DNA from 2 places in the Lactobacillus sp. ESL0259 genome. Region 2 is predicted to be linked to the other one. Evidence: predicted binding sites of a transcription regulator. Region 2 holds the regulator's gene; the other holds the start of a gene.

Region 1 (8,834 bases), on a different contig from region 2:
TCCACTAATAACAGGTTTAATTTCGATTTTAATTGCTATCTTCGCCAGCTTCATTGCTGCTTTAGTTAGCGAACAGAATAACAGTTTACCTAAAATTAAAGTGACGGCCCCAATTGCGGGAACATACTTTGATATTGCACAATCTAAGGACCAGACATTTGCCAGTAAGGTACTGGGAGATGGAATAGCAATTACTCCCTTATCCTCGACTAATGCTGACATTTATGCTCCCGTAAATGGGAAAATCATTATGATCGCGCCCGACCAACATGCATTTGGTATGAAAACTACTGCAGGTGTTGAACTTTTGGTACATGTCGGAATTGACACGGTAAAATTAAAAAAAGCAGCTGTTAAACTAAATTTAAAAGTAGGACAATTAGTTGCAAGAGGAGACAAAGTCGGAAATGTAAACATCAATAATATTATCCAAGCTGGCTATAATCCAGAAACATTGCTGATTGCATTGAAAAATCCAGAATATTATTTTGATAAGAATAATTTATGCTTAGTTAAGAGGAAAAATGAAACCAGATAAGAAAAGAGTTTTAGGAATATTGCAGGGAGTATCACTAGGTGATGCTATGGGAATGCCAACAGAAGTATTGTCACAAGAACATATTCGCGAAAAATTTCCTAACGGTATTCATGAGTTGCTAAGCCCTGTAAGCGGCGGACCGTACAAGAGAGATTTACCGGCTGGTTCTATCACTGATGATACCGTTAATACATTATTGGTCTGTAAAATGTTAATTAAAAATAATGGCAAAATAGACAGCAGGCAATTTATTGAATCCTTAATAAGATGGACACAGGATTCCAATATGGCGCAGTATGTTGCGGGTCCATCAACTAAAAGTGCTATTAAAGCTATACAAAGCGGGTTACCGCTAGAAAAAGCGGGAATTACTGGTACTACTAACGGAGCAGCAATGAAAATTTCTCCGGTTGGTATTGTGTTTGATTATAAAAATGCTAGTGCACTGCTAAAGGCTGTTTCGGCTATTTGTATGCCTACCCATAACACGAGTATTGCCATTGCGGGAGCTAGTGCGATAGCAGCTATAGATAGTTATGTTGCAAGGGGTGGCACGAAGATCAGTACAATATGGCAAATTGCAACGGATTTTGCTCAAAAGGGCTCACTTTATGGCTTTAAATTTCCATCCGCTGATTTAGTTTTTCGCATTAATCAGGCAAAAGCAATTGTTCAGACTTCCAGAACAAGAACAGTATTGCTTTCACGGCTTTACCAAGAAGTTGGCAGTGGAATGGAAACGATAGAAACTATTCCCTGCGTTTTGGCCATAGTTGACTTTGCCAAGGCAGATGCTTGGAAAGCGGCACAATTAGCTGCAGAAATTGGCTGGGATACAGATACAATTGGCTCAATTGCCACTGGTATATGTGGTGGTATACGTCCTGACAGTATACCAATTTCCAAAATTGCTCAGATTGAGAAAGTAAATAAGATCGAGCTTAATTCTATATCCGAACAATTATTTAAGGCGGCAAAATAAAATAAAGTTTGTAGTATTTACTTGCTAACGCAAAACTTTTCCTATATTTAAATAAAAGTAGCCTTGAAAATCACAATAATTTCATGTATTCTTAAATTGAATCATACGTATAAATTTATGCGTATATCATTATATTATTCGTCTTTTAAGGAGGAAAAATTGAAACGAGGACTTAGGTATGATTTCGATTTACTGGCACTATTATTAATACCAGTTGGCGTAGCGTTAAATTTTGTCGGTTATCAGTTATCTGCGGCATTAAAACTGCCCGTTTGGATTGATCAGGTAGGAACATGTTTTGTGTCTATGATTGCAGGTCCGTGGGTGGGAATGGTAATGGCTTTATTAGGCAATATCATTAACGGTATGTTAATACCAACTGCGATTCCATTCGCCTTCGTAGCCATGACTAACGCATTATTTGTTGGTTATTTTTCACGGTTTAAGTTTTTTAGCAACATTTTTACGGCAGTTATTGCATGTGCAATTGTTAATGTTGCAACTGCAGTACCTTCAGCTATAGTAACAACTTTTGTGTTCGGTGGAGCAACAGGAGCTGGTAGTGATTTGCTTACAGCTGTATTTTTAGCAGCAGGCAAAGCTTTGCTTTGGTCAACAATTCAAGCAAACTTAGTTGGGGGTACTTTTAGTGTGGCCTTTAACTTCACTATTGCATGGCTTTTAGTAAGACGTTTACCCGATAGATTTTTAATAAAATTAAATTATGGTCGTCCGTACATTAAAAACAGAAAGGCTCTAATCTATGCTTAAATGGTTTAAATCACTATATCCTTCAACTAAGGCATTAATTGTTTTGCTTCTTATTTTACTTAGTATGATGAGCTCAAAGTGGCAGGTTCAATTGTGTTTAATAGCTGTAACAATGATTCTGGCATTATTTTCTGGTACATTAATCAGACTAATTAAATTGTTCTTTGAATCTTTAGCATTAATTGTGGTCTTTTTATTTGTACTGCAAGTGTTTTTCATCAGCTATCCTGACTCTCATCAAATTTGGTGGGTCATTAAGTTTTCACAAACAGGTCTTAATACTGCAATTATGTTGGCAAGCAGGATAATTGCTATTTCGTTACCAATTATCTGGTATTTTTTGGTTACTTCCAGCGATGTTATCATCCAAGCTCTGGATCAAACTAAGTTGCCTAAAAAAGCTATCTTTGTTTTAGCTTCAACTATTCAGGTTGTTCCCCAATTAATGTGGCAGTCAAATATCATTAGTGAGGCACAGCAAGCAAGAGGAGTAGAAACTACGGGTTCATTATGGCAAAGAATAAAGACATTTATACCAATGATGGGGCCTTTAGTTTTATCTTCTGTTGAGCAAAATGAAGAAAAAGTTTTAACGTTACAGGCACGTGGCTTTTCTAATCCAACTCCCCGGACAACTTTGCATCATATCTCTAAAAAGAAAATCGATTATTTATTAGACATAATACTCTGTTTAATCTTGGTTGTTTTTGTTATTTGGGGAGGTAAATTTCTATGAGCTTAATAGAACTGCAACATATCAATTATCGCTATCCGTTAACTTCAGACCTAACGATTAAAGATCTGTCATTAAAGGTTGAGCCAGGTGAAGTATTGGGTGTTATTGGTAGCAATGGTTCTGGTAAAACGACTGTGTGCAATATAATGCGTGGCTTTATTCCTGCTTTTTATAAAGGCGAACTTGAAGGAAAGGTTATCTTTGAAGACAAACCGCTGGATACTTCTAACCTGGGCAGACTGGCACAAAAAATTGGTTATGCTTTTCAAAATCCGTTTACACAAATAACTGGCGTTAAATATACAGTTTATGATGAAATAGGTTATGGACTGGAGAACTTGTCTGTTCCCAGAGAAGAAGCTAATGAAAAAGTTGAGCAGGTCATAAAATTATTAAACTTAGAAAAAATACGTAATCAGAATCCTTATGATTTATCTGGTGGTCAAAAACAAATGGTAGCTCTGGCTTCAGTTATTGTATTAGATCCAGAATTAATTATTTTAGATGAGCCTACTTCACAGCTGGATCCCAGCTCGACATTAGCTGTGTATAATATTGTCAAAAACTTGAAAAAGCAAGGTAAGACCATAATTATTGTTGATCATAAAGTTGATTTACTAGCACAAGTTTGTGATGAAATTGCAGTGATCCAAGACGGACAACTTGTGGTTAAAGGAGAAACACATCATGTTTTTAGTGATGAAAAAGTAGTAGCTGCAGGTGGACAGATTCCAGAAGTATCAGCTTTCTATTTAAAAAAATATCCCAAATCAAAACAAGTTCCTGTTACGGTTGATGAAGCATATGAAATGTTAAAGGAAGCTAGAGCATGAGTTACTTAAGTCTGCAAGATGTCAGTTATTCGTATGATAATAAAAATAATGCAGTTGAAAGTGTCAATTTAGAATTTGAACTAGGTGAGGCAGTAGCTATTATCGGACAAAATGGTGCTGGTAAAACTACTACTGTAAAAATGATGAACGGATTGATTAGACCTGATAAGGGTCGAGTTTTACTCGATGGCAAAGATACTAAAGGAATCAGTGTAGCTCAATTATCTCACCATGTTGGGTATGTGTTTCAAAATCCTGATGAGCAGATTTTTCAAGATTCAGTTGAAAAAGAAATTGCATTTTCGCTAAAAAAGCAAAAGCTGCCACAAACGGAAATAACTACCAGGGTAAAAGACGCTGCTAGACTGTGTCACTTGGATAATAAATTAAATGAACATCCATATAATTTACCTTATTCTCAAAGAAAATTTGTTACAATTGCGGCAATTATAGCTATGAACCCAGAAGTTATGGTCTTTGATGAACCAACCGCAGGGCAGGATCATAACTCAATTATACGTTTAAATAAAATTATCAAAAAACTAACAAGCATGCATAAGCTAGTGATTACAATTACACACGACATGAGCTTTGTAGTTAATAATTTTAAACGCGTGATAGTTTTTGCTCAGGCTCATAAGCAAAAAGAAGGTTCTCCTGCAGAAATTTTTAGTGATGAGTCTCTTTTACGTAAGAGTAAATTAGAACCGCCAGTAATTGGTCAACTGGCAAAAAAACTAGGGTTTAGCAACGTCTTAACAGTTACAGATCTACTAAGAGTGGTAAATTAATGGATATTTTATATGACTGCGATCCTGGTCAAGATGACGCGATGGCTTTATTAACTGCTTTAGGTAATCCTGATAAGGTAAAGGTTTTATGTGTTTCCACAGTTGGCGGCAATCAGAATATTAATTTGGTAACGCAAAATGCGGGCTACTTACTAGCCTTTTGTAAGCAACACATTCCGTTAGTTCAAGGACAAGCAGGGCCACTGCTTAATCAATTACACGTGCAGGCAAAAGCTCATGGCAGCACTGGTATGGATGGCTCAGATAGTTTAAATAAATATGCTTATCCGGTTGAAGATGACAATGCAATTTGTTTTATGGCAAATATGTTGAAAAAGCAGTCTCAAAAGGTGACTATTGTTGCTACGGGACCGCTCACAAACATCGCGTTATTAATTAAAACTTTTCCCGAAATTATACCTAAAATAGCTAAAATAGTTATTATGGGCGGAGGTATAGATCACGGCAACGTTACTGACTTAGCTGAATTCAATATTTGGACTGACCCTGAAGCGGCGCAAATTGTCTTTAGTTCATCTTTGGAAGTGATCATGGCGGGTTTAGATGTAACTGAAAAAATTACTATTACTAAAAAGGAAATAGCAAGTCTTCAATTTGGTGGTCCAGCATCTAAATTGGCAGGGAACCTGTTACATTTTTATCAAAAATCAGGTGAACAATTTGGTTTTACGGCTGCACCTGTACACGACCTAGTTGCAATGGAGTATGCAATTTGGCCAGAATTTTTTGAGGCCGTTCCAGCCAACATTAAAGTTAATACTAATCACGGAGATGCATATGGGCAAACGTATATTGCTAAGGGAAAAGACGAGAATAAAGCAGCCCATAATGTACTAATTAAAAAAATGACTAAAAAGCTATTTTTTGCTCTTTTGCAAAAAGGTTTGCAGTTTTTGGACCAAAAATTAGTCAATTGAAATTAAAAGCAGTCAATTTTATTACATAATTGTTTTTAAATAGACAAAAAGACGAAATTCTATTGTGAATTTCGTCTTTTTTATTAGGTATAAATTAATTTAAGCGAGTGAATCCCAAGCTGGCAAATCAGTAATTGGACCTTCTGCTATAGCTACTTGCTCTGGTGTCAGGTACTTCTTGTGGACAACAACTTCGTAAACATAATCTTTAAACCAGTCGTTGTTCATAACAAAGAATCCTTTGTCGCCATTCTTTTCGCCCCAGGAGTTTTCAACCTTCCATTGGCGAACATGTCCACCGTCTTCATCTACACCAACTAAAGTCATTGCGTGAGTAGAAGCGCCTGCACCAGTGCGCAAACGATCAGCCTTGGACATCTTAAGGTCTACGCCAAAGAGTTCGCTTAGTTGATACAAATCACTGTCAAGATAGCCCTTCTTACGGTCGCTTTGTTCACCAACATCATTCCCAAACCAAACTGCTTCGCCGTCTTTTAACTGGTTAACAGCTGCAGTTTCCAAGTATTCCATTGGCACGTTTAAGAATTTGATGCGGTATGACCCCTCAACGTTATCTTCAAAAGGTAGACCGTATAATTTATCATATTCATGGTCTGGAGCGTTAGACAGTACGACATAGTCATTAAAATCAACGTCATCCATGTATTTATGCAAAAATTCCAGTGGAGTTAAATCTTTATCCAGGTGATATTTCTTATCGTCATCACGATATTCCAAATCAAATTTCTTAGGTGGTTCACCGACTGCAATTGCGGTCATCTGGTAAACTTCACTTAAGAATTGCTTACGGGCTTTTTCGATCTCATCATCTTTACCGGCCTGTTTTAACTTACGCAAGACCAGAGCATCCTTCTTCAACTTATCACCCAAAGCTTTGGCAAAGCCGTTAGTATTATTGGTATTAAAACTTTCAGGCATTGCATAAGAAGGAACGACACCATATTTTTCAATTAAAGCGGCACCCATGTGGAATTGGCCACCATCTTCGCCTGCACCATCTAGGTGGGCTTTAACAGTACGTGAATCGAGTGGTTCGTCTGCTGTGTCTAAGATATTGTCATAAAAAATATTTGCCCGTTCAATTTTATCCCAGAAGAAGTTGTAGCTTTGTGAGAAAGTGAAATTCTTGCAGTGATATTTTTTACCAAAATTGTGGCGTAAGATGTTTAAAGTAGCAAATTCCCAGCAGCGACCTGATTGACGTTGATTAGTAACATTTTCTGTGTCAAGTTCAGTTGAAAATACACGGGTCAATTCACCTTGAACGCGTTCATTGTAAGCAGCTGTTAAAACACCACTTTTTTGAGCTGCTCGAGCAACAACTTGATTTTGTGGTTTTTCATTAAAGTTTGCGGCAAATTCTTCCAACTCTTGGACAGTTAATTTATGAGCCATAAAATAAATTCTCCTTTTTTAATCTATTTTTAAATTACTATATATTTTAAGCTAAAATAAAAGCGAGTTCAATAGCTGAACTCGCTTTAGAGAATTGTATTAGTAATTTATTTAAAACTTATGCAATGTGGTAATAAGTTAATCAATTTGGATTGAGTTATCATTTGCACCGGCTTGCTGCTTTGGCAAGGTAATAGTCAATACACCGTTATCGTATTTGGCGTGAATGTCACTTGCAACTACATTTGGTAATCTGAAGCTGCGTGAAATGTGACCTTCGCTTCTTTCACGGTGGATAATACTGTTATCCTTAGAAGACATATCCTTAAATGATTTTCTTGAGCCGGATACGCTCAAAATACCATTATTATAATTTAGGTGAATTTTGTCCTTGTCCATTCCAGGCATATCAACTTTGATCACATATTCTTTGTCGTTTTCAACAACATCTGATTGCATTAATTTTGCTACTTCGTTATCGTCAAAAAATTTTCTCGGAAGATCAAACCAATCGTTCATCGCATCAAATAGGTCATTGTGCCGATTCATCATATCATTTGCCATAGTAAAAAACTTCCTTTCGAAATTTATATATTTGTATCAGAAGACTTTCATTTCTTCCTTACAATTATTATTATAGTATGCAGATTAATAAAAAGGAAATAATTAGCACTATTATTTTTAGAGTGCTAAATAATTATAATTTATAGCTTTAAATTGGTATTTATAGCTTGTGGATAATATTTTTAAGAACATAATTAGGAGAGAATATTTTGGTTTATTATCAAAAAATGACGCCCAAGGGTTACCAAAAAATTAAAGATGAAATAGCCAGTTTAAAAAAGGATAGGCCCAGAAGAATTAAAATTTTACAGGAAGCCCGCTCTTTAGGCGACTTATCGGAAAATACCGAATATACGGAGGCCAAACGTGATTTAGGTCATCTTCAAAGTCGTCTGCGTTATCTGGAAAAGCAGTTGAAATATGCCGAAATTATTGAGAAGAAGGATGACGGCAAAGTAGATTTAGGCAAGACGGTCACATTAAAATTTGCTGACGACCCAGAAACTGAAACATACCAGGTTGTCGGCCGTATGGAAGCTGATATTGGAGCAGGAAAAGTTGCGTTTGACTCACCTCTGGGTCAAGCAATTATGAAAAAAGAAGCTGGTCAAACTGTAAGTGTTGCAGCACCTGCCGGTGAGTATCAAGTTACTATTGCAAAAATCGAATAAATTTTTGCTTGATTATTCGAACTTGTGTTTGTATAATTTATTTTAGCGAACGTAAGTTTGCAATAGGAAGTGAAAGCAATGTATGATTACCGTTATGAACCACACCGGTTAATTTTTATGATTGATAACAAATCATTCTTTGCTAGTTGTGAGGCACTTCAATTAGGTCTAAACCCAATGAAAGCTGTGTTGGCAGTAGTTTCGCATCAGCCGCATACAAATTACGGCTCGGGGCTAATTATGGCGGCTTCACCATTAGCGAAAAAGAAATATGGGTTGACTAACGTCATGCGGGTACGTGATTTACCCACCAAAAAAGAAGCGCCGGATTTGATTTTAGTAGAACCTCATATGAATTTATATATCAAGCGCAGCATGCAGGTATTGGCAATTTTTCAAAAGTATGCTGCTGATGAGGATATCCATGTTTATTCTATTGATGAAAGCATGATTGATATGACTAAGTCATGGCGTTTGTTTGGCAACGATCCGTATCTGGTAGCACGCAAAATTCAGGTAGAAATCAAATCAAAAATTGGACTTTACACTACTTGCGGAATAGGAGAAAATCCATTGCTAGCCAAATTAGCCATG
Region 2 (8,834 bases):
ATGCTTTAAATCCTGCAGAGGTTATTGCCGTGCAATTTGGAGATGAAGATGATGAAAAAAGTGCTTTAGTAATAGTTCCTGATTACCAATTATCACTGGCAATTGGGAAAAAGGGCCAAAATGTTCGTTTGGCTGCACGGTTAACCGGTTATAAAATAGATATCAGACCAGAATCAGAAGTAGAATTTGTTGATGAAAGCAGTGATCAAGCTGAAAAGGAAAATAAAGAAGCTGAGTCTGACAATTTAGTAGCAGGCGATGCAAGTTCTGCAAGTGATATAACAGAAGATTCTGCTGCAGAAGAAGAACCTGAAGCAGAAACTTCATCTGATGAGACCAAAACAGAAGATGGACTTCAAGCTGAAGCTACTACCGGTGAAACGGTAGATACTACTGAAGAGTAATGCAAGGGGTGAAACTTTTTGAAAAAAAGAAAGATTCCAATGCGAAAAGACTTGTTAACTAATACTATGCAGCCCAAAAAAGAATTGGTCAGAATTGTGGTTGACAAAGAAAAAAATATCGCAGTTGATCCTACTGGAAAGAAACCTGGTAGGGGAGCATATGTCTCACTTGATCCAAGTCAGATCAAAAACGCTCAGAAAAAGGGATTGATTGAGCGCAGCTTAGGAACAAAAGTGCCTGAAGAGTTTTACCAAGAGCTTTATTCATATGTTGACCATCAAAAGGCAAGAAAAGAATTGTTTGGTGATAAATAGGTTTGCAAAATAGACAAAAAGCATTAAATTTAATAGGACTAAGCCAAAAGGCAGGTAAACTGGTTTCAGGATTTGAAATTGTTTCAATAAGCGTAAAGGCTAAAAAAGTTAAGCTGATTATTTTAGCTCAAGACGCACAGACGGATACCACCGCAAAGATTACCAAGATTGGAAAACAAAATAACGTATCTGTGATTACAGAATTTAATAGTAGTGAAATTTCCCAAGCTATTGGTAAAAAGCGTAAAGTTTTGGGAATTACTGATACTGGTTTTGGCAAAGCATTGTTACAAAAAATCAAAGAAGGAGTGTGATTTGATGACTAAAACAAGAATTTATGAATTGGCGAAAGAATTAGGCATCGATAATAAAACTGTGGTCAATAAAGCAAAGGACCTGGGGTTTGATGTAAAAAATCATATGTCATCACTTGAAGATACACAAGTAGAGCAAATAAAGGGTAGTTTCCGCAGTAGCTCCGCTCCCGCCAAAAAGCAAGAAAGACCAGCGAAAAAGAGTAGTAAAATCAAAATTTCTGTTACTTCAATTCGAAAGAATGAAAAAAAGCATGATGAAACTAAGAATAGCAAAAGTAATAGAAAAAATAATAACTTTCACAAATCAAATAATAGATCAAGACAAGGTCAAGATCGCACTAGACAACATTCCAATTTGAGTCAAAAAACTTCTAAACCAGTAGCTCAAGATTTATTAAAGCAATTAAAGCAAAAACAGCGAGTGGAAGAGAAAAAATTAAATCGGCAAACAGAAAGAGCACAAAAGTCTTATAAAGAAAATCAGACTAAAACTAAACCAACGTCTGCTGAAACTAATAAACCTGTTTCTAAGAATGAAAATAAAGTAGTTAAAACTGAAACTACTGCTCCTAAAGTGACGGGACCTAAAATTCTTAAACCTTCACCAGCCAGGTTTAAGAATAATCAAAAGTCTACGCCTGTTCGCCAGCCTAAAATTTTAGATACTGCTGCTCCTGAACCCGAAAAAGAAGAAAAACGTCGTGGCAACGGTCATGGTCGTAACTCTGGCAAGCCAGGCAGAAAAGGTAAAAATCAAACCTATGGTGCAAATAATTATTCGAAACACCAAGAAAAGCGTAAGCGTAAAAATAAGAAGAAGCAGTTTGAACAAGTACCTAAAAAGCAGCCAACGCAAAGAAAAGAGCGGCCATTACCAGATACTCTGGTTTACGAAGTGGGTATGAATGCTCAAGACTTAGGAAAAATTTTGCACAGAGAGCCAGCTGAAATAGTCAAAAAATTATTTATGCTGGGTGTCATGACTAATCAAAATCAATCCCTTGATAAAGATGCAATAGAGTTAGTAGCGGCTGAATATAATATTAATGCTCAAGAAAAGGTGCATGAGGATATATCTGACATTGATAATCTTTATGACAAGAGAATGAAAGCTTCTCTGAAATCTAAGCATTTAATTAAACGCCCACCAGTAGTTACTATTATGGGACACGTTGACCATGGTAAGACAACACTGCTTGATCGTTTACGTCATACGCATGTTTCGGCTCATGAAGCTGGAGGAATTACTCAAAAAATTGGTGCTTATCAGGTAAGAGTTGATAATCAGCCAATTACTTTCTTGGATACACCAGGACATGCCGCATTCTCAAATATGCGTGAACGTGGAGCAGAAATTACCGATATTGTTGTCTTGGTTGTTGCTGCAGATGACGGTGTAATGCCTCAAACTGTTGAAGCAATTGATCATGCTAAAAGTGCTAAAGTTCCAATTATTGTTGCCATTAACAAGATGGATGTTCCGGGAGCAAACCCTGAGCATGTTACTGAGCAGTTAATGAAGTACAATTTAATTCCGGAAAATTACGGTGGTGACACAATATTTGTTAACATTTCTGCTAAAACTGGTGAAAATGTTGATGAACTTTTGCAAATGATCCTTTTGCAAGCGGATGTGATGGAATTGAAAGCAGACCCAACGCAAAAAGCAATTGGTACTGTTATTGAAGCCAGACTTTCTCGTGGACGTGGTCCTGTTGCCGACCTTTTGGTTCAACAAGGAACACTAAAAGTTGGCGATCCAATTGTAGTTGGGAACCGCTTTGGTAGAGTTCGTGTTATGACTAATGACCGCGGTCGTCAAGTCGAAAAGGCTACTCCATCAATGCCAGTAGAAATTACCGGATTAAATGATGTTCCAGAATCTGCTGATAAAATAGTAGTGTTCGATGATGAAAAGACGGCTAGAAGTGTTGGTGAACAAAGAGCGCAACAAGCTTTGCAACAATCTCGTGAAAATGTTCAACATGTTACTCTTGATAACCTGTTTGACACAATGAAAAAAGAAAACATGAAGGAAGTAAATGTTGTCTTAAAAGCGGATGTTCAAGGTTCTGTAGAGGCTTTACAGCAGTCACTTGAAAAGATAGAAGTTGAAGGTGTGCGTGTAAACATCATTCATGCTGGAGTTGGTGCTGTAAATGAATCAGATGTTACCTTGGCTGGCGCTTCGAATGCATTCATAATTGGCTTTAATGTTCGTCCAACAGCTACCGCAAAGTCACAAGCTGAAACAGATGGTGTAGATATTCGTCTGTATAGCATCATATACAAGGCTATTGACGATGTTAAAGCAGCGATGAAGGGTATGCTTGAACCAACTTATGAAGATAAGGTTGTGGGCAATTTGACTGTACGGGAAACTTGGAAGGTTTCAAAGATAGGAACAATTGCTGGTGCCTTTGTCGATTCTGGTTATGTTTCAAAAGATTCTGAAATCAATTTGATTCGTGACGGTGTTGTAATATATACTGGAAAAGTGGCATCACTTAAAAGATTTAAAGATGATGCTAAAATGGTTAAACAAGGGTTTGACTGTGGTTTAACAATTGAGGGCTACAATGATATCAAAATTGGTGATGAAATGGAAGCCGTTGAAAAGCAAGAAGTCAAACCAGAGTAATTAACTGGGAGGAAAGTATGAAACACAGAATTGGTCGTGTTGAAGGAGAAATCCTCCGTGAATTAACGAAAATTTTGCGCAAAAATATTCGTGATCCACGTGTTAATGACGTTACTATTACAGCAGTTGAATGCACTAATGATCTCTCGTATGCTACTGTTTACTACAGTATTCTTTCAGAAGATGCTAAAAAGGAAGAAGAGGCTGCAGCTGGTTTAAATAAGGCAAAGGGCATGATGCGGCATTTGTTGGGTCAAGTCTTAACTGTCTACAAAGTTCCTGAATTAATATTTAAACGAGATAATTCAGTTAAATACGGTAGCAAAATTGATCGGTTAATTGCTGAAGTTAAAAAGCAGGATGAAAATCGAAATAATTAATAAAAGCGCTGTTAGGCGCTTTTTTCATGGTTAAGGTACGGGAAAAATGTTAAATGGTATATTGGTGATAGACAAAGAAAAAGGCATGACGAGTGCTGATGTTGTCTATCAATTACGCAAAGTCTTGCACATTAAGAAAATAGGTCATGCTGGTACTCTTGATCCTGATGTTACAGGTGTTTTACCAGTCGCAATAGGACAGGCTACTAAATTAATTGAGTTAATGCATACTCAAAATAAAAGATATATCGGCCAGGGAATACTTGGTTTTGCCACCGATAGTTGCGATATTAGCGGCAAAATAACAGCTAGCAAAAAGATCACGAATAAAGTCAAATCAACTGAGATAAAAGATGCAATGCAAGAATTTGTGGGACAAATTGAACAGGTGCCGCCGATCTATTCTGCTGTGAGGGTTAACGGTAGGCATTTATATGAATATGCACGAGCTGGCATTGAGGTAGAACGACCTAAAAGGCAAGTTAAAATTTTTGCTTATAATCTTGTAAATGAACCTATCTTTGATAAAGAAAAAGGTCAAGAAATGTTTGACTTTGAAATCGAATGTAGTAAAGGAACCTACGTTCGATCTTTAATAAATGATTTAGGTACCCAACTGAAAATACCAGCAGTAATGAAAAGTTTGCGCCGCATATCTAGTTCAGGTTTTGATATTAGTCAGTCTGTAAAACTTTCTGAAATTACCGAAGATCCTAAATTAATTGATCAAATTATTCAACCAATTGATTCTTTTTTTAGGAATTACGTGCAAATGGATCTTGATGATAAATTATGGTCTAAAGTTAAAAATGGTGCAGCTATTTCTTTGAAAACGAATGCAAAAAAGGTGGCATTACGTTACAATAATAAAGTTAAGGCAATATATCGCAAAGATGGTACCATTTATCGCCCTTATTTAATGCTTTTACAAAATGAATAGGTGAATGAAGGTCTTATTATGGAAATTATCCATTTAACATACCCCTTTAAGGAAAACATAATTCCCCAAAATATTATTCTTGCTTTAGGTTTCTTCGATGGAGTTCATCGCGGACATCAAGAATTAATCAAAATTGCAAAAGAAAAGGCAACGCAAAAACATTTGCCACTAGTGGTAATGACGTTTGATCGTCATCCGAAAGAAGTCTATCAAAATAAAAAAGTTACTTACATAGATACGCTTGCAGAAAAAGCCTACAAGATGCAAAAACTCAAAGTTGATTATTTGCTGGTGATGCATTTTAATGAAGCATTTAGTAAACTTACGGCTCAGGAATTTGTTGATAATATAATAGTTAAATTACACGCAGACACTGTCGTAGCTGGTTTTGACTACACCTATGGTCCTAAAGATACTGCTAATATGAAAAATTTCCCTAAGTTTGCTAAGGGAAGGTTCAATATAATTAATGTCCCTAAGCAGTCTTATGATGGTCAAAAAATTGGTTCTACGGAAATCAAAAAAGCGATAACTAGCGGAAATATGGAATTAGCCGCTAAGTTGTTAGGCTTTCCCTATGTTATGTCAGGCTACGTAGGTCACGGTTTGCGCAATGGTCATAAACTCGGTTTTCCTACAGCTAATTTGGTTTGGACTGATGACAAGGCTGTTCCTAAAATTGGCGTATATGCGACTAAAACTAAGATTTGTGGTAAGTGGTATGACTCAATGACAAGTGTAGGCTATAATGTGACTATCAATCAAGGGAAAAAGCTTTATATTGAGTCAAACTTATTTGGCTTTGATCAGGAAGCCTATGATGAGGAAATGGTAATTAAATGGTATAAGTATACCCGTGGTGAAATTAAATTTGCCAATTTAAAAGAGCTAACACAACAAATGAGTCAAGACGAGGCTGAAATTAAAAATTATTTTGCTGCGATGAATTAATTAATGATACTGAAAAAACGATTGACGTTTTTAAGAAAAAAGTTAGCACTCAACTTGACATTCTGCTAAAAGCTAGTATCATATAAATTGTTAGCACCTAATCAGATTGAGTGCTAAAAGTGAGGGCGATATTTATGTTGACCGAACGTCAAGAATTAATTTTAAAAACAATTATCAATGATTTTACGCAGACACATGATCCTGTTGGGTCGAAAACTGTTATGAATCAACTGCCTATTAAGGTTTCAAGTGCTACTATTCGTAACGAAATGGCTGTTTTAGAAGATAAGGGTTTGATTGAGAAAACTCATTTGTCTAGTGGCCGCGTGCCTTCAACTGAAGGCTACCGCTACTATCTTGACAATTTAGTTGAACCTTTAAAAATTTCATCTTCTGTATACAAGCGAATCATTAGTCAGCTTGATCAACCGTTTCATCAGGTTAACGACATCGTTCAGGCAGCTGTCAAAATTTTATCGGATCTAACCAATTACACAGCATTTGCGGAAGGTCCTGAAAATAGTGAATTAACTATTACTGGTTTTCGTATCGTGCCATTGTTTAACAGACAGATTATGGCTGTCTTAGGAACTAGTGATGGTGACGTTCATGACCAGGTTTATACTTTACCTTATAATGTTAATGGTGATGAAATTGAACAGGCTGTGCGCATGATTAACGATCAGCTGGTGGGCAAAACTTTAGATCAAGTTACTCCAGACTATCTTAAAAAGACTTTGGGCAATAAACTTAAAGTTGCTCATGTCTCTGAACTGATTAATTTGGTCGAGGATGTTATTAACGATGCTGCCAGTGAGCAAACCTATGTTGATGGCCAGATTAACCTGCTTAACAACATTTCTCTGGACGATATTTCAAACTTAAGATCGCTCTATGAAATGATTGAGCATAATGATTTGATTTCCAGTATTTTGGACAATAGGCAAAATTTGAAAAGCGACAGGTATCCGGTTCGAGTTAGTTTAGGATCCGAATTATCAAATGATTTGTTAAAGGATTACAGTCTGCTTACGGCAGAGTACAGCGTTGGCTCTCATGGAAAGGGCATAATTGCTTTACTTGGCCCTGATAATATGCCGTATTCTCAGGTGATTGGATTACTCGAGTATTTCAGAAACGAACTATCTAAAAAATTACTTGATTATTATGGTAGATTCAAATAAAGGAGGTTAGCCGTGAGTAAAGAAGAAAATAATAGTAAAAACTCAAAAAAAGAGCCAAAAAAAGATGAGCATAAAAAGTCAAAGACAGAAGTAGAAAATTCTAAGACTAAGGCTAACGAAGAAAAGAAACCAGAGTCTTTGGAAAGTAAATTGCAGCGTAATTTGACTCAATTGCAAAAAGAAAAAGACGATCTGGAAGATAAGTATTTGCGCAGTCAAGCTGAGATGCAAAATATGCAAAATCGCTACAATAAAGAAAGAGCGCAGCTTATCAAATATGAGTCTCAATCCTTAGCTAAAGATGTTTTGCCAGCGATGGATAATTTAGAAAGAGCTTTAGCTACTAAAGTCGATGACGAAGCATCAAAACAGCTTAAAAAAGGTGTCCAGATGACACTTGATTCACTGGTTAAAGCGATGAAAGATCACGGTATCAGTGAAATTATAGCTGAAGGTGTCAAATTTGATCCCAATTTACACCAAGCTGTTCAAACCGTTGCAGCTGAAAATGATGATCAAAAAGATCATGTTGTACGAGTTTTACAAAAGGGATACTTGTACAAAGATCGTACTTTAAGACCAGCTATGGTTGTTGTAGCACAATAATTGAAAGGAAGCATATCAATGTCAAAAGTTATCGGAATTGACCTCGGAACTACTAACTCAGCAGTTGCCGTTTTGGAGGGTAAAGAACCCAAAATTATTACTAACCCAGAAGGAAATCGCACTACCCCTTCAGTAGTTGCTTTTAAAGATGGAGAAATCCAAGTTGGTGAAGTTGCCAAAAGACAAGCAATTACCAATCCCAATACTATTTCTTCTATTAAGCGTCATATGGGCGAAACTGATTACAAGGTCAAAATTGGTGATAAAGCTTATACACCACAGGAAATTTCAGCAATGATCTTGCAGTATATCAAGAAATTCTCTGAAGATTATTTGGGCGAGAAAGTAACCGATGCTGTTATTACTGTACCTGCATACTTTAATGACGCTCAGCGTCAAGCTACCAAGGATGCTGGTAAAATAGCTGGTTTAGATGTTAAGAGAATTATTAATGAACCTACTGCATCTTCACTTGCATATGGTTTGGACAAGGACGCAGAAGATGAAAAAGTCTTAGTTTACGACCTCGGCGGTGGTACTTTCGATGTTTCAGTTTTGCAATTAGGTGATGGTGTTTTCCAAGTACTGTCAACTAATGGTGACACGCACCTGGGTGGTGATGATTTTGATAACAAGATCATTGACTGGTTAGTTAACAACTTCAAAGATGAAAACGGAGTTGACTTAACTAAAGACAAGATGGCCATGCAGCGGTTAAAGGATGCTGCTGAAAAAGCCAAGAAGGACCTTTCTGGTGTATCTTCAACTCATATTTCGCTACCATTCATCTCTGCTGGTGAATCAGGTCCACTGCATTTGGAAGCTGATTTAACCCGGGCCAAGTTTGATGAGTTGACTGCTGATTTAGTTGAAAAGACTAAGATTCCATTTGATAATGCTTTAAGAGACGCTGAATTAAGTGTTAATGATATTGATAAGGTTATTTTGAATGGTGGTTCAACCCGTATTCCTGCTGTTCAAGATGCAGTTAAGAAGTGGTCAGGCAAAGACCCAGACCATTCAATTAACCCTGATGAAGCTGTTGCCTTAGGTGCTGCCATTCAAGGTGGGGTTATTTCCGGCGATGTCAAGGACG

The links. The regulator HrcA, encoded in region 2, represses chaperone genes, less so after heat shock. The targets are predictions, from matches to a motif close to TTAGCACTCNNNNNNNNNGAGTGCTAA.
Region 1: a site for HrcA is predicted at 7,672-7,698, ahead of F5ESL0259_RS07125 (Hsp20/alpha crystallin family protein). Genes of this name have one in related genera too.

What each region holds. Positions count from the first base shown of each region.
Region 1 covers NZ_REHP01000009.1:244,627-253,460, reverse strand. Annotated here, with positions in the region: gene F5ESL0259_RS07165 (glucose PTS transporter subunit IIA) at 1-538, shown strand, start outside; gene F5ESL0259_RS07160 (ADP-ribosylglycohydrolase family protein) at 525-1,520, shown strand; gene F5ESL0259_RS07155 (ECF transporter S component) at 1,680-2,291, shown strand; gene F5ESL0259_RS07150 (energy-coupling factor transporter transmembrane component T) at 2,284-3,027, shown strand; gene F5ESL0259_RS07145 (energy-coupling factor ABC transporter ATP-binding protein) at 3,024-3,860, shown strand; gene F5ESL0259_RS07140 (energy-coupling factor ABC transporter ATP-binding protein) at 3,857-4,651, shown strand; gene F5ESL0259_RS07135 (nucleoside hydrolase) at 4,651-5,589, shown strand; gene F5ESL0259_RS07130 (C1 family peptidase) at 5,689-7,005, opposite strand; gene F5ESL0259_RS07125 (Hsp20/alpha crystallin family protein) at 7,144-7,569, opposite strand; gene greA (transcription elongation factor GreA) at 7,779-8,240, shown strand; gene F5ESL0259_RS07115 (Y-family DNA polymerase) at 8,319-8,834, shown strand, end outside.
Region 2 covers NZ_REHP01000006.1:208,192-217,025, reverse strand. Annotated here, with positions in the region: gene nusA (transcription termination factor NusA) at 1-404, shown strand, start outside; gene rnpM (RNase P modulator RnpM) at 423-719, shown strand; gene F5ESL0259_RS04880 (ribosomal L7Ae/L30e/S12e/Gadd45 family protein) at 722-1,033, shown strand; gene infB (translation initiation factor IF-2) at 1,038-3,677, shown strand; gene F5ESL0259_RS04870 (ribosome-binding factor A) at 3,695-4,057, shown strand; gene truB (tRNA pseudouridine(55) synthase TruB) at 4,104-4,997, shown strand; gene ribF (riboflavin biosynthesis protein RibF) at 5,016-5,948, shown strand; gene hrcA (heat-inducible transcriptional repressor HrcA) at 6,083-7,132, shown strand; gene grpE (nucleotide exchange factor GrpE) at 7,145-7,738, shown strand; gene dnaK (molecular chaperone DnaK) at 7,757-8,834, shown strand, end outside.